One region of the Neobacillus sp. Fa239 genome, then DNA from elsewhere that is predicted to be linked to it. Evidence: riboswitches for the same ligand, from Rfam matches in the RefSeq annotation. Region 1 holds a riboswitch; the other holds the start of a gene.
What was found. Region 1 has a riboswitch for FMN ahead of ACZ5XR_RS19125 (ECF transporter S component). Riboswitches for the same ligand answer to the same signal wherever they lie in the genome.

Region 1 (3,422 bases):
TGGCGGCGGATTATTGATCAAGAAAGCTTCACTTATTTGAGTTGGAAGAAAGCGCCCTTCCCCTATTTCATTTACCCAATTTTTCTTGTAAAGATTTTGAATCATTTCTTCAAAGGATTCCCGCGGCAAGTTTTCAATAATCCCGAAGAATTGTTTTAACGAATAAAGGTGTGCATCCTGGATCGTTTGTGATGACTTTTTTCCATTTAAAAGATGATAGATGGAATAAATCGTCCGTTCTCCATTTAATTGTTTTAAACAATACATTAGAATGCTTTCTAGAACCTTCATTCCATACCACCACTTCAATTCTTTCGACAATTCAAGCTATTTTTCCATATATATTTTAACACGAAATGACCAAACTCGTGTGTAAATTTATAGGAGAAATGGCGAAATATAAAAAACAGCCATTGTTTTGTAACGATTTTCTATTGAAAAGTTACACTTACAGTTTTACAATAGGTATGTGAAATGCTTTTCATTTCCGATTTAGGAAAGAGTAAGAACAATTTTTGTTATTTTTTGGGAGGTTTTTTTCATGGCGAAGTACACAATCGTTGACAAAGAGACTTGCATAGCATGTGGTGCTTGCGGAGCAGCTGCTCCAGACATTTATGATTATGATGATGAAGGCATTGCATTTGTAACTCTTGACGATAATGAAGGTATCGTTGAAATACCAGATGTATTAATCGATGACATGATGGATGCATTCGAAGGCTGTCCTACTGATTCCATTAAAGTAGCTGAAGAGCCATTCGACGGTAATCCTACTAAATTCGAATAATATTCATCTACGTTAAGCTACTAACCCTCTCCTTTCGGGAGAGGGTTTTTCATTTTTATTTACAAAGGATTTGTAAAAGGCGAATATTGCTTTTTCCAGCAGTGATTGGAGCGGAGGGCGCTCGACTCCTCGAAAATGCTAACGCATTTCCTTCGTGCGTGGGTGGAGTCAAGGATGTAAAATTCAATGTCCTGCGGGATGGAGAGGTCACGGGAGACCCCGCAGGCGCATAATGCGCCGAGGAGACTCCCGGACCTCCCCGCGGAAAGCGAGCGCCCGGAGTGGAAATCAACACCCAAGTTTTACAGAGCCATACAAAAAAGCAACAGGATTTTTACGTCCCGTTGCTGAATGATTTATTATGCACTTTTCATAATCGACTGTTTATTAATCCATGTTTGCATTTTAGCAAATAAAAGCAAGAAAATGCCTGACATGATCACACCTTTTAAAATATTGAAAGGCAGAATCGCCGGAACAACCAGATTTCGCATATCAGGTGCATGTAAAAGAGTTGTATATGCCGGTAAAATGATGTAGTAATTTAATACACTCATCACCACAGCCATTGTAATGGACCCAATTATTAAAGCAAGGGTCATACCCTTTTTTGATTTTAGCTTTTTATACAAATAATAAGTTGGCAGGACAAACAGGATGCCTGCAAAGAAGTTGGCGATTTGGCCTACAGGTATACCAGTAGCACTTCCTGTCACAAAATAATTCAATACGTTTTTAAAGAATTCGACTAATATACCAGCCACGGGCCCAAAAATTAGTGTTGCAATCAATGCTGGAATGTCGCTGAAATCAACGGTTAAGAAACTAGGGAATGGCGGCAGTGGAAAATATAATAATGTTAATAGATAGGCGATACTGCTGAGCATTCCGATTGAAACAATTCCTCTTACTTTCATTTTTCCTCTCTCCTTTGGATCCATCATTCTAAGAAGAGAGGTTCAGCAAATATTTAGATGCCATCAAAAAATAAAAACCCTCAAGAATCAATACTTGAGGGAGTTTTAAAAGGCATACTTAATAAACGTTCAATAAATCAATATTTTTTGAACGTCTGCAGAACCTCCATCTTCTCCCATCCAGACTATACTGTCGGCTTTGGAATTGCACCAAATCCTGCCATAAAGGCTCGCGGGCTTAGAGAAATGTTCTCAATACCGCCGATCGGGAATTTCACCCTGCCCCGAAGATAGATCAATATTTTTTTCTTAATTATACTGAAAAAAGATTGTCTTGTGAAGTATTAAACACTTATTCACTAAAAGTTTATAAAAATATGCCTGTGTTAAAGTCGAAGGTTGATTTATTACAACTGTTGATTGGAGCGGAGGGCGCTCGACTCCTCGAAAATGCTAACGCATTTCCTTCGTGCGTGGGTGGAGTCAATGATGTAAAATTCAATGTCCTGAGGGATGAAGAGGTCACGGGAGACCCCGCAGGCGCCAAAGCGCCGAGGAGGCTCCCGGAACCTCCCCGCGGAAAGCGAGGCCACTTCGCTGCAATCAACAACCAAGTTTAATAGAGCCAGAAATTTAAATACAAAGCCCGCATGTTCATATGTGGGCTTTATATTATTTAACAATTAAGGGTTGTTTCGGTTTAATCAGGTCTGTTTTTAAACGGTTCATTTTTTTCAGTCTTTCGACTGTTATTTTTTTTTTCCTTGCTATTGATATTAAGGTATCGCCTTTTTTTACTATGTAGTTTACTTTAATTGTTTTAACCCCATGTTGAAAATGGGAGCTTACCTCCAAAGCATTTCCCCCCGACTTGCAATTCCAACTTGGACATGTTCCCCCACATCGACTTTCCCCAAAAGGTTTTCAGGGTCAAGGGCGTGCTTTTTGTCAAAAGTCCAAGTCCTTTTATGTGTTTCGAAATGAAGGTGGACCCCGGTAGCTTGACCAGTGCTCCCCATTTTCCCGATAACTTGACCTTGCTTCACCGTTTTACCTTCCATTACACTCCTTTTATGTAGGTGCGCATATACTGTAACAAATTGATTTGAATGTTTAATAAAGACTACATTACCATATGTATTTGAGTAATATGATTTCTCAACTACTCCATCTTCAACTGCCAAGATAGGAGAATCCAATTTACCTGCTATATCAATTCCTTTATGTTTCCCCATTCGTGAGCCATAGGAATCCGATATGATTCCCCCTGCCGGCCATATCCATTCCGTGTTATTCCTGTGTTTAACAAGTGCACTTGCTTCAGAATGGATCCCGCCAATAAATAACAAACTGATGCAAAGAGCCATTATGACGACAATCAAAAACCTTTTTAAATAGTCACGCATTCTTTTCCTCCTTAAATCTTGTTACCTCCTACAAACCATATGAACATATGCATTCATTTAGAACATCCTTCATGGTGTAATTTGGGCAACACATACATGTTATAATTTGGAGACTATAATGGTTTTATACATAAAAAAAACCAACCACAACGCGGTTGATTTTTTTTATCTTAAATTCGGTGCCACTGGGACCTGTAATGGTTTTGTTAAATCGAAGGGGCCAATCCTTACAATTGGAGCATTAGTCATTCTAACAGTATTCGCACCAAATTCTTTAGCTGTTAACAATAAAGCTTCTAAGCAATACAG
Region 2 (3,422 bases), 1.8 Mb from region 1:
ATGTATAATAGGACTCCGTTACCCTCTTGCTCAATCTGCTTAAGGGCTGCATGAAGCTGCGGGCCGCAATCACAGCGATAGGAGCCAAAAACATCACCCGTTAAACATTCCGAATGTACTCTGACGAGAGTTGGTTTTTCGGGATCAATTTCCCCTTTCACTAATGCGACATGCTCTTTTTGGTCTACAAAATTTGTATACCCGATTGCTTTAAAAGTGCCAAATTCTGTAGGCAGTGTGATTTCCACTTCCCGTTTGACCAGCCGGTCCTTTTTATTGCGATATTCAATCAGGTCTTTTATTGTAATCATTTTCAGGTTTAATTCATCAGCAATTTTCCGCAATTGAGGAACTCGTGCCATAGACCCATCCTCATTCATAATTTCGCAAATCACGCCAGCAGGCTTTGCCCCGCATAAATTGGCTAAATCGACAGCCGCTTCCGTATGGCCTGTTCTCCTTAATACACCGCCTTTTTTAGCGATCAAAGGAAAAATATGCCCGGGTCTTTTAAAATCGTCTGGTTTTGCTTCCGGATCGAGCATGCTTAAAACGGTTGCGGAACGCTCGAAAGCCGAAATTCCTGTTGATGTAAATTTATGATCAATGCTGACGGTAAAAGCTGTTCCATGGGCATCTGTATTTTTCGCTACCATTGGCCATAAATTCAGTTTTTGAGCTAGCTCCTCTTCAATTGGAACACATATTAACCCTCTTCCATGGGTAGCCATCAAATTAATGACATCTGGCGTTGCTTTTTCTGCTAAGGCGATGAAATCACCTTCATTTTCTCTATCCTCGTCATCACATACGATGACGACATTCCCTTGTTTTAATTCATGAATAGCCTCTTCAATGGTATTAAACAATCTTCTCACTCCTTTGTTTTATACGAATCCGTTTTCTTCTAAAAATGAAAGGGAAATTCCTTTTTCCTTTTGGTTCCCTTTAAGACCTGTTAAAAAATGGCCGACATATTTTCCAATCATATCACATTCCAAATTGACGACTTCACCCTGTCCCTTCAAACCCAGGATGGTTTCTGATAATGTATGGGGAATAAGGGAAATCGTAAAACTTGACTCAGTTTTGCCAAAAACGGTTAAACTTGTCCCATCTACCGCAATGGAGCCCTTTAAGATTACGTAATTTAGCATTTCTTGATTCGCTTCAATTTCGTAATAAATGGCATTTTCAAACGGCTTTTTACTTTTGATTACACCCGTGCCATCGATATGACCGGAAACAAAATGCCCGCCAAATCGGCCGCCGGCAGCCATTGCCCTTTCCAGGTTAACCTTTGAACCCCGGTTAATATGATTCAGGCTTGTTGCCTTTACGGTTTCAGGCATCACATCGACGGTAAATCCTTTGCCCGAAAATGAAGTAACCGTTAAACATACTCCATTTACCGCGATGCTATCACCAAGGTGTACATCCTCAAGAATTTTTCCCGCCTCTATCGTCAATACAAAGGTTTCCCCCGACCGTTGAATAGTTGAGATTCTGCCTATTTCTTCAATAATTCCTGTAAACATAGTGTCTTTCTCCTTTAAAATTGAAAATAAAAAACCCTTAAGCAAGTAACGCTTAAGGGTCTCTTTTAAAGGCAATAGGAAAGAAAGGCTTAAAAATGGGTACAATTGTCCCTTTAATAATCCTGATTTTTTCCTTCTCCCATCCAGACTTTAACTGTCGGCCCTGGAGTTTCACCAGATCCACCGTTTAACTTAACGTTAACCGGGTCACGGACTAAGAAGCTATTCGCTTCATCACCGCCGGTTAGGAATTTCACCTGACCCCGAAGGCGAGGATGTCCCATAAGGGAATCTTACCCTTTGTAATGGAACAGCCTCCTTTATTAAAATTTTTATTGATTTAATCTTACTTCAGAATAATGTTTCTTGCAAATTATTTTCATTAGCTCCATAAATAGCGGAGACTTTTTCCGCTGTCTTTTTTCCCTGTTCGATACAATCCGGGATTCCCACTCCTTCATAGGATCCTCCTGCTAAGAATACCCCGGGAAGCTCCCTGCCCAGCTCCGCGTTGACGCGGGCCAATCTTTCCAGATGACCAACTGAATATTGCGGCATGGTCTTTTTAAATCTGGAAATAACGTAATCATCCGGTTTTTCGGTTATGTTCATCGTTTTATTTAAATCATTAAGAGCAAGCTTTACGATTTCCTCGTCTGATAAATCCACGATCTCTTGGTCGTTTGGTTTTCCAAGGAAGCAGCGGAGCAGTATTTTCCCTTCAGGAGTTGACCCTGGCCACTTTTTATGGACCCAAGTGCAGGCCGTAATGCGATGTTCGCTGTTTCTCGAGACAATGAAGCCCGATCCGTCGAAATCCCGCTTGATAACTGATTTAGGAAAGACAAGCGCAACATTTGCCACTGAATTGGCAGGCATCTGTTTATAGCCACCCATAAAGGAATAATCTCGAAGCATTTGCTGGGCATGAAAATGATCGGTGGCAATGATCACACTGTCCGCCCTATCCACCACCCCATTGGATAAATGGAGCAAATAGCTATTTTCGGTTCGAGCAATTCTTTCCACAGCGGTTTCTTTTAAAACGGTTCCTTCAAGTAATCGTTGTTCCAAAGATTTTACAAGCGTTTCAAGTCCACCTTTCAGAGAGAGAAACATCCCTTTTTTGGCTGTATGTTTTTTAGACTGCTTTGGTCTTTTTGGAAAGGTACGTTTTAACCCAGCGACAAGACTTCGATGGTTTTGCTCCATATGATAAAAATTTGGAAACAAAGCCATTAGGCTTAAATCATCAATATCTCCGGAGTAGATGCCGGAAAGCAGTGGTTCAATAAGGTTTTCAACGACTTCCTTCCCTAATCTTCTGCGAAAAAAGAAGCCTAATGATTGGTCTGTTTGTTTCTTCCCTTTTGGTAAAATAAAATCAGCCGCTGCTCGCAGTTTTCCCTTCAACGTAAATAATCCGGAAACTGCAAATGGCGTCACTCTGGTCGGGATGCCCATATAGGCTCCTTCCGGCATCGAATGGAATTTACCATTTGCCAGGATATAAGATTTCCCTGACTGATTATAGATGACCTGATTCTTCAATCCCAACTCTTCAATCAACTCTAGCCCGCACTTTTTCGTAGCGACAATCGAATCCGGCCCCTTCTCAATTACAAAGCCATCCTTTTTAATTGTTTGAATAACTCCGCCAAGTCGCGGGCTTGCTTCAATTAACTTGATTTCAATAGGGAGGCCCTTTTTTTGCAAATAATAGGCTGCCGACAATCCGGCAATTCCCCCACCAATGATGACCACTCTTTTTTTGTCCATGCTATTCACCTTATTTATCTTTAAATTTTGCTCATATTTTCACAAAATAATAGTAAAATGGATGGAGGAAAGGTTCTCCTCCATAGTTCAATTTTACAATATAAA

Region 2: linked by a shared signal. The riboswitch ahead of ribE (riboflavin synthase) and the one ahead of ACZ5XR_RS19125 (ECF transporter S component) in region 1 are both predicted to bind FMN.

Annotation. Positions count from the first base shown of each region.
Region 1 is NZ_AP041611.1:3,890,562-3,893,983, forward strand. It holds gene ACZ5XR_RS19115 (YpbB family protein) at 1-291, opposite strand, end outside; gene ACZ5XR_RS19120 (ferredoxin) at 542-790, shown strand; gene ACZ5XR_RS19125 (ECF transporter S component) at 1,150-1,707, opposite strand; FMN riboswitch at 1,872-2,003, opposite strand; gene ACZ5XR_RS19130 (M23 family metallopeptidase) at 2,553-3,113, opposite strand; gene ACZ5XR_RS19135 (hypothetical protein) at 3,279-3,422, opposite strand, start outside.
Region 2 is NZ_AP041611.1:2,065,653-2,069,074, reverse strand. It holds gene ACZ5XR_RS09835 (bifunctional 3,4-dihydroxy-2-butanone-4-phosphate synthase/GTP cyclohydrolase II) at 1-869, opposite strand, end outside; gene ribE (riboflavin synthase) at 888-1,538, opposite strand; FMN riboswitch at 1,666-1,813, opposite strand; gene hemY (protoporphyrinogen oxidase) at 1,890-3,317, opposite strand.